Regions from separate parts of the Kaistia sp. MMO-174 genome, predicted to be linked through region 2. Evidence: predicted binding sites of a transcription regulator. Region 2 holds the regulator's gene; each other region holds the start of a gene.

Region 1 (2,201 bases), 560 kb from region 2:
GCATCCGGCTTGAGCAGCTCCGGCGCGCAGGACCACCGGATCTCGACACCGCCGAACAGATAGGCTTTCGAGCGGGTCATGGCGAAGATCCGCTCGGGGCGGAAATGCGCGCCGACGCCGAAGATCTGCTCGTCCGGCTTGAAGCGGGTGCGGGTGCCGCGGCGGTTATGGACCTCGCCGACCATCTCCAGCTTCGAGGTCGCATGGCCGCGCGAGAAGGTCTGGCGGTAGAGGCGCTTGCCGCGCGCGACTTCCACTTCAAGCGATTCCGACAGCGCGTTGACGACCGAGATGCCGACGCCATGCAGGCCGCCCGAGGTCTCGTATACCTTCGAGTCGAACTTTCCGCCCGAATGCAGCGTCGTCATGATGACTTCGAGCGCGGATTTGTCCTTGAACTTCGGATGCGGGTCGACCGGGATGCCGCGGCCATTGTCGGTCACGGTGACGCTGCCATCGGCGGAGAGCTCGACGTCGATGAAGGTCGCGTGGCCGGCGACGGCCTCGTCCATCGAGTTGTCGATCACCTCGGCGAAGAGATGGTGCAGCGCCTTCTCGTCGGTGCCGCCAATATACATGCCGGGGCGGCGGCGCACCGGCTCGAGTCCTTCGAGAACCTCGATGTCGGCGGCCGAATAGCTGGTTTCGGAGGGCGGCGCGGGCGCGGCGGCGCGCCGGGCGGCGGGGGCTTCGCGCGGTGCGGCTTCGGGCTTGATCGCTCGTGCGGTTGCACCGGATCCGAAAAGGTCGTCGGTCTCTGCCATGGTCATCCGTAACTGTGAGGTCGCTCAATGGCGCGGTCGAGGCGGCGAATCAAGATCGAATTTTGCCACGCCCCGGGACCCGGCGCGAGTGTGTTCCTCATTTGTTCGACTGGGCACCGGCTCGCCGCGATGCTTCGGCCGATGGCAGCCAAGGTGGTGAGAAGATTCGCGTTTTGCGAGTCTGGCCGGGGCCTCACGATTCCATGTTGCGGTCTGGCAACAGTCTGAAACCAACCCGCCGGCGGGGACGGCCAGCGGCCCCAATTGCCGCCTTTCAGCCATAAAGTCGAACGACCGTCCTCTTCATCCGGGGGCGGATAGGACAAACCTTGCGTATTGTCGGTAAAAATTCTCGTTGGTCTTCAAGGGCACACGTAGCTGTGATGGCGCGAATAGTAGAACGCGCCTGTATCGGCCTCGGATTCGCCCGAAACCAATTCCATATTTCGGGAAATCGAAATCTCCGCGCTGTCGCGGATCAAGCTGGGAACTTCGCTTCGACGACCCTGGCGGCCAAGCGGCCGCCGGTGGGCGCGAGCGTCAGGAATGTGTGGCGTACAATGCGAATGTGTAACGCGCTCGGCGGCGCCGCCCTCTTCTGCATCAGCGTGCTCGCCGGCCTTGGTTCTTGGTCGGGGCAGGCGCTGGCGCTCGACGCCAGGACGCTGGACCGCAACGCCTCGCCGGGCGAGGCGTTCCGCTTCGGCTTCAACGCCTACAAGCAAGGCGACAAGTCGACCGCGGTCGAGGCGCTGACTTATGCGGCCGACAAGGGCCACGCCGTCGCGCAGTGGAAGCTCGGGCGCATGTATGCCGAAGGCGACGGCCTGACCAAGGACGATATGAAGGCGTTCGAGCTGTTCAGCGAGATTGCCGACGCCCATGCCGACGACAATCCCGACGCGCCGTCCGCCCGCTTCGTGTCGAACGCCTTCGTGGCGCTCGGTTCCTACTATCGCGACGGCATTCCCAATTCTTCGATCCAGCCGGATTTCAGCCGCGCCCGGCAGATGTTCTCCTACGCCGCCTCGTATTTCGGCGACTCGGACGCCCAGCTCAACCTCGCCCGCATGTACTATGACGGCGAGGACGGCGATCGCGATCCGCGCCAGGCGGCCCGCTGGGCCAAGCTCTCGGCCGACAAGGGCAATGTCGGCGCCCAGGCGCTGCTCGGCCACATGCTGTTCGAGGGCGACGGCGTCAAGCGCCAGCCGGTCGTCGGGCTCATGTTCCTGACCATTGCCCGCGATCGCTCCGGCACCACCGATCCCTGGATCATGAAGCTGCAGGAGCAGGCCTTCTCGGTCGCGACCGAGACGGAGCGCCGCACGGCGCTTGCCATGGCCGAGGATTGGATGGGCAAGAATCCCCAGTTCGTCCAGTAGCGCCGCCGCCCGGCGCTGACATTCCGGCAACACACGCTATCTCCCTCGTCAT
Region 2 (2,201 bases):
GGCATCTGGGGGAAGAAGATCCGCTATTGCCTGTTCACGATGTTCGACCCGGCCGAGCGCACGGACACGGGGCTGCACGACCTCTGGTTTCCCAGGGACGGCGGCTTCCAGACAAGGCATTGCGACCTTGACCTGTATCATCTCAAGATGATTGCCCCCGCACGCCGTCTGGCGCGGCGCGACCTCTATAATTTCCTCGATCCGAACCGCGCCGACCAGCCGATCGGCTATGACTACCTGGCCGAGGAACGGGACGCCGCCTTCGAGACGATCCCGCGCAACCGCCTCTACCACCCTGCCCATGTCGACGATGGCGGCCTATGGATGCAGGATCTCGGCTCGCTCCGGAAACACCCGATCGGCGAATAGGATACGCCTGCGGCCACCTCCCACGCCGGGGTCGACAGCAGACGACGACGCCCCGCCACGCCGTGCCTAACCGCGTGGGCCACCCTAGTCGCGCGTCCCGCGCGAACCCGGCCGCGCATCGCAAGCCATCGCCTTGCAGAACACATGGGGAACAGCTATCCTGTTCGTGTTTTGTACCTTGGCGATTCTGTCGTCATCCCTGGCAAGATTGGCAGCGCGAGAACGAGATGCTCACCCGGAAGCAGTATGAACTCCTCATGTTCATCCAGGAGCGCCTCAAGGAAGCGGGCGTCCCTCCCTCCTTCGACGAAATGAAGGACGCGCTGGACCTGCGCTCCAAATCCGGCATCCACCGCCTGATCAAGGCGCTGGAAGAGCGCGGCTTCATTCGCCGCCTGCCCAACCGGGCCCGCGCGCTGGAGGTCGTCCGCCTGCCGGAGACGATGACGCCGGCGATGGCGCGGCCGAAAAAGCAGGCCTTCTCGCCCAGCGTGATCGAGGGCAGCCTGGGCAAGTCCCGTCCGGTGGAGGACGTGCACGAGGCCGGCGAGCCGGTGATCATCCCGGTCATGGGCCGGATCGCCGCCGGTGTGCCGATCTCGGCCATCCAGACCCAGAGCCATGTGATCGCCGTGCCGCCCGACATGCTGCGCGGCGGCGAGCATTTCGCCCTCGAGGTGCGTGGCGATTCGATGATCGAGGCCGGCATCCTCGACGGCGACACGGTGCTGATCCGCAAGAGCGACAATGCCGATTCCGGCGACATCGTCGTGGCGCTGGTCGACGAGGAGGAAGCGACACTGAAGCGGCTCCGCCGCAAGGGCGCTTCGATCGCGTTGGAGGCCGCCAACCCGGCCTATGAAACCCGAATCTTCGGACCGGACCGTGTCCGTATCCAGGGCAAGCTGGTCGGCCTGTTGCGCACCTACTGATCCGCCGGCTCCGCTTCATAGGCCGGCATCCAGGGGCGCCGCACCGGCGGGTAGGCGGCGCGGAGCTCGAAAGCGACGGCCGGGCGCGGCGCGGTTGCGGCTGTGGTTTCCGGGGCCGCGGCCGGTGGTTCGGGCGCGAGCACGTCCTCGTCGTCGGCATTTCGCTCGACGAGGTCGTAGCGTGACGGGCCGCGTCCCGATGCGAGCCCGACGAACTCACCATCGGCGCCAAGAATTGACGGCTTCTGAGCATCCAGTTTCGAGGAATCTGGCTTCGGCGCATTGGGCACCGTGGCTTGCGGCGCCGGGCCCGGGGATTCCTCCTTCTCCGCGAACGACAGTGCGATCGAGCCGGTGCGCGCCAGCACATGGCGGTCTATGACGGCGGCATGGCGGGCGCAGTTTTCGGGCGCGGCGAGAGGTGTCACCACCAGCGAGGCGCGCCGGCAATCCTCCTCGAAGGCCGATCGGTCGAGCGCCAGCGCCACCCGCCGGCCGTCGGGCAACAATCCCACGCAGCCCGACGCATCGCAGCCGCCCGCCTGAACCACGCCCGCCTCCCTGGCGTCGCGGCCGTCACCGTCCGAACGCAGCCATATCTCGCTGATGAAGCGGTCCGGATCGCCCGCGACGATGCGATAGGCGCCATCCTCGCCCCGGATCGCCAGCTGCTTTCCATCCGCGGCGACGAGGATGCCGGGCCGCGCCGGCATCAAGGCGAGTGCGGTGCCGAGCAACATCGGCAGGAGGCCCAATAGCCGCCAGCGCTCGTGCCAGAGCGCCAGCCAGACGAAGCCGGCGACGAAGAGGAGCAGCGCGGCGGCGCCCGGCATGGCCGCGCCGCCGGATTGACCGGACCAGTGGCTGACCGTCGCCGAGACGCCGAGCATGCCGCCGATG
Region 3 (2,201 bases), on a different contig from region 2:
GGTCGCACTCGCCGACGGCGCGACGAGTTTTGTAGAGAGCTAGGTCAACGCGAGCGGGCGCCACCTCTCCCATGGGGAGAGGTCGACGCACGCAGTGCGGCGGGTGAGGGGTTAAGGCCCAACCTGTGACATCGCATCCCCTCACCCGGAGCTTCGCTTCGACCTCTCCCTGTGGGAGAGGTGAGGTGCCGCCTCTACCTCGTCGAATCCCCGAGCCCCTACACCTCGCCCCAGACGCGCGGCAGCGGGTCGCCGGCTGTGGGACGGCCGCCGAGGACGGTCGTCGCCTGCGCGCCCGCCTCGACGCCGCGATGCAGGCAGACATCGATCGCCTTGCCGGCCAGGCGAGCCGCCAGGAAGCCGGCGAGGAACGCATCGCCGGCGCCCGTGGTATCGGTGACCTCGACCCTGGGCGCCGCCGCCTTCAGGCGAACCGACCGGCTGGCCGCCTCGGCGCCCTCGGCGCCGCGCTTGATCACGGCCAGCTCGTAGCGGGCGGTGAGAAAACGGATCTGCTCGGCGGCGTCGCGGCTGCCGGTCAGGCAGGCGGCCTCCTCGGCATTCGGGAAAATGATCGAGGCGTCGCTGGTCCAGCCAAGGAAATTCGACGGGCCGACTTCCTCCAGGAAGCCGACCGAGGCCGGGTCGACGGTGACGGTAATGCCGCGGGCCCGCGCCACCGCCATCAGCGCCATGACGGCGGCGCGGGGGCCGGGCGTGAACAGCGCATAGCCCGAGACATGCACGAGATCGAGCTGGTTCAGCATCGAGAACGGCAGGTCATCGGCGCAAAGACCGTCATTGGCGCCGCGGTCGGTCAGGAAGCTGCGCTCGGCATTGTCCGAGAGAATGGCGATCAGCATGCCGGTGGTGCGCTCGTCGTCGGCGGCGAGAACCGGCACGACGCCGGCATCGCGCAACGCCTGTTCCTGCTCGGCCAGATCACGACGGCCAACCCGGCCGGCGAACGCCACCGGAATGCCGAAATGCGCCAGCCAGGCGGCCTGGTTGCAGCCCGAGCCGCCCGGATAGAGGCCGATCTTGGCGCGCCGGTCCGATCCGACGACCAGCGGCCCGTCCGGACGCACGATGACGTCGGTCATCACGTCGCCAATGACGAGCATGCGAGGGCGGGGCAAATCGGAGGCAGTCATGGCGGAACTCGAATCGGACAGAGGTTGATCACCCTCCTATAGAGAGGAATGCGGCCGGCATTAAGCTTGAACCATGCCGGCAAACCCTCCATGTCTGGACCAGCTCATTCTGACCGAGGCCCGCATGACCGCTGAAAATCCGCTTCTCGCGCCCTGGAACACGCCGTTCGACGTCCCGCCCTTCGCCGCCATCGAACCCGCCCACTACACCCCCGCCTTCCAGGCGGCGATCGCCGAACACGAAGCCGAAATCGCTGATATCGCCGACAATGCCGAGGCTCCGACCTTCGACAACACGATCGCGGCGATAGAGCGGGCCGGCCGCTCGCTCGACCGGGTCGCCAACGTCTTCTTCAACCTGACCGGCGCGCACACCAATGACGAACTCGAAACGATCGAGCTCGATCTCGCCCCGGTGCTGGCGCGCCACAGCAACGGCATCTACCAGAACGCCAGGCTGTTCGACCGCATCGACACGCTGTTCAAGGCAGGCGATGCCGGCCTCGACGCCGAGCAGGCGCGCGTGCTGGAGCGCTATCACACCAGCTTCGTGCGCGCCGGCGCGGGCCTATCGCCGGAAGCCAAGACGCGCCTCGGCGCCATCGCCGAAAGGCTCGCGACGCTCGGCACCAATTTCGGCCAGAACGTGCTCGCCGACGAGAAGAGCTGGAGCCTGACGCTCGAGGGCGAGGCCGACCTTGCCGGCCTGCCCGACTTCCTGCGCGATGCGGCAGCCCAGGCGGCCAGGGATCGCGGCCTCGACGGCAAGCATGTAATCACGCTGTCTCGCTCGTCGATCGAGCCGTTCCTGCAGTTTTCCGCCCGACGCGACCTGCGCGAGAAGGCGTTCGCCGCCTGGATCGCGCGCGGCGAGGCCGGCAAGACCGACAACCGCGCCATCATCGCCGAAACCGTGCAGCTGCGCGCCGAGCGGGCGAAGCTGCTGGGCTTCCCGAGCTTCGCGCATTTCCGCCTCGACGATTCGATGGCGAAGACACCGGAAGCGGCGATGGGCCTGCTCCGGTCCGTCTGGAAGCCGGCGCGCGC
Region 4 (2,201 bases), on a different contig from region 2:
GATAGTGCCGCAACAGCCATTCCTTGAAGATCTCGCTGACCTCGAGCGGCAGGCGCAGCAGCACGTAGCCCGCCTCGGTGGCGCCGGCTGCCGCCGCCGCGTCGAGGATGCGCTCGATTTCCGAATCGTTCAGCGCCGGGATGACGGGCGCGACCAGCACGCCTACCGGGACGCCGGCGTCGGCAAGGCCGCGCAGCGCGTCGAGCCGGCGGCCGGGCGTCGCCGCCCTCGGCTCCATGTCGCGCGCCAGCTTGCGGTCGAGGGAGGTGATCGAGAGCGCCACCTTGGCGAGGCCGCGCTCGGCCATGCGACCGAGAATGTCGACGTCGCGCAGCACCAGCGCCGACTTGGTGACGATGCCGACCGGGTGGTTGAAGCGCTCCAGCACCTCGAGGATGTCGCGCATCATCCTGTGCTGGCGCTCGATCGGCTGGTAGGGATCCGTATTGGTGCCGATGGCGATCGTGCGCGGCTTGTAGCCGGGATCCGAAAGCTCCTTTTCCAGCAGCTTGGCGGCGTCGGGCTTGTAGAAAAGCTTCGATTCGAAATCGAGCCCCGGCGACAGGCCCATATAGGCGTGCGTTGGCCGGGCGAAGCAGTAGGAGCAGCCATGCTCGCAGCCACGATAGGGATTGATCGACCGGTCGAAGGCGAGATCCGGTGAATCGTTGCGGGTGATGATGGTGCGCGCTTTCTCCGGCATCACCTCGGTCTTGAAGGGCGGCAGTTCGTCCAGCGTCTGCCAGCCGTCGTCGAACGGGATCGACTGGAAGCGTTCGAAGCGCCCAGAGCTGTTGCTCTGGGCGCCGCGGCCGCGCCGACGGTCAGGGTCGATCGGCGCGGCCAGGGATGGCTCCGCGGGCATGAGCAGCGGGTCGAGATGCGGGGGGAGGGAGCGGGCGAGCGACATGCCCTGACTCATACGCCGCGACAGGGAACAAAACAAGAACAATGCATCTTGCGACGCAACGTCTCTGCTGTTTCGTCTCGCAGTCGCAAAAAAGTCGGTCTAAGATCGAAACGATGATCAGCGTGATCCTTTCCACTCAGAACGATGAAATGGCGTTGGCCCACGCGCTGGCGGCGCTCGTGCCGGCGGCTGCCGACGGCACCGTGCGCGAGGTCATCGTGGTCGACGCCCGCTCGACGGACGAGACGCTTGCCGTCGCCGACGCGGCCGGCTGCAAGATCGTCGTCGGTTCCGGCGATCGCGGCGCCGATCTCGCGGCGGGCGCGGCTGCGGCGCGCTCGGACTGGCTGCTCTTTCTCTCGCCCGACGTCATGCTGGAGCCCGGCTGGCAGCGCGAGGTGCGCGACTTCATGGATCGACTGGCGATGTCGGGGGCGGGCGGCAATCGCGCTGCATCCTTCCGCCATGCCGATGCCGGTTTCGGCTGGCGCGCGCGCCTTTCGGAGGTTCGCGCCTCGGTACGCTCGCGCCTGTTCGCCTCGCCCTCGCGCAAGGAGGGTCTGCTGGTGCCGGCGAGCCTCTATCGCGCCGTCGGTGGCCATCGCGCGCGGCCCGGCAATGTCGAGCGCGATCTCGCCCGCCGCATCGGCCGCGGGCGCCTTTCCTTCCTGCGCTCGCGCGCCGTATCGCGGACCGTGGTGGCCTGATCAGGCCTGGAGCTTGCCGCGCTTCAGGTGCTCGTCCAGGCGCGGCATGATCTCGACGAAGTTGCAAGGCTGGCTGCGATAGTCGAACTGCACGCTGAGGATGCCGTCCCAGGCGTCCTTGCAGGCACCGGGCGAACCCGGAATCGCGAAGATGAAGGTCGAGTTCGCGAGCCCCGCCGTGGCGCGCGACTGGATCGTCGACGTGCCGATCTTGTCGTAGCTGATGCGATGGAACACTGCCGAGAAGCCGTCCATACGCTTCTCGAACAGCGGCTCGACCGCCTCGGGCGTGACGTCCCGGCCGGTGAAGCCGGTGCCCCCCGTGGTGATGACGACGTCGATCTCCGGATCGCTGATCCAGCAGGAGACGATGGTGCGGATCTCGTCGATATCGTCGGGGACGATCGCCCGCTCGGAAAGGGTGTGGCCGGCGGCTTCGATCCGGTCGGCGAGCGTCTTGCCGGACTTGTCGTCCTCAAGCGAGCGCGTGTCCGATACGGTAAGCACGGCGAAACGGACCGGAATGAACGGAAGGCTTGGGTCGGTCTTGGTCATGGCCCGGATCCTCGTGCGCGCTGCTGGGG

The links. Region 2 encodes LexA, which represses DNA repair genes until DNA is damaged. Its sites were predicted from a motif close to TGTTCNNNNTGTGTTCNG; they were not measured.
Region 1: a site for LexA is predicted at 856-873, ahead of parE (DNA topoisomerase IV subunit B). Genes of this name have one in related genera too.
Region 3: a site for LexA is predicted at 1,157-1,174, ahead of WFK98_RS20410 (carbohydrate kinase family protein). Genes of this name have one in related genera too.
Region 4: a site for LexA is predicted at 934-951, ahead of WFK98_RS04055 (PA0069 family radical SAM protein). Genes of this name have one in related genera too.

The regions. Positions count from the first base shown of each region.
Region 1 is NZ_JBBCUO010000002.1:824,365-826,565, reverse strand. Features, by position in the region: gene parE (DNA topoisomerase IV subunit B) at 1-764, opposite strand, end outside; gene WFK98_RS09870 (tetratricopeptide repeat protein) at 1,325-2,149, shown strand.
Region 2 is NZ_JBBCUO010000002.1:259,985-262,185, reverse strand. Features, by position in the region: gene WFK98_RS07195 (hypothetical protein) at 1-369, shown strand, start outside; gene lexA (transcriptional repressor LexA) at 597-1,301, shown strand; gene WFK98_RS07185 (ComEC/Rec2 family competence protein) at 1,295-2,201, opposite strand, start outside.
Region 3 is NZ_JBBCUO010000005.1:517,296-519,496, reverse strand. Features, by position in the region: gene WFK98_RS20415 (N-acyl homoserine lactonase family protein) at 1-43, shown strand, start outside; gene WFK98_RS20410 (carbohydrate kinase family protein) at 219-1,154, opposite strand; gene WFK98_RS20405 (M3 family metallopeptidase) at 1,279-2,201, shown strand, end outside.
Region 4 is NZ_JBBCUO010000001.1:917,916-920,116, forward strand. Features, by position in the region: gene WFK98_RS04055 (PA0069 family radical SAM protein) at 1-922, opposite strand, end outside; gene WFK98_RS04060 (glycosyltransferase) at 1,024-1,617, shown strand; gene moaB (molybdenum cofactor biosynthesis protein B) at 1,618-2,172, opposite strand.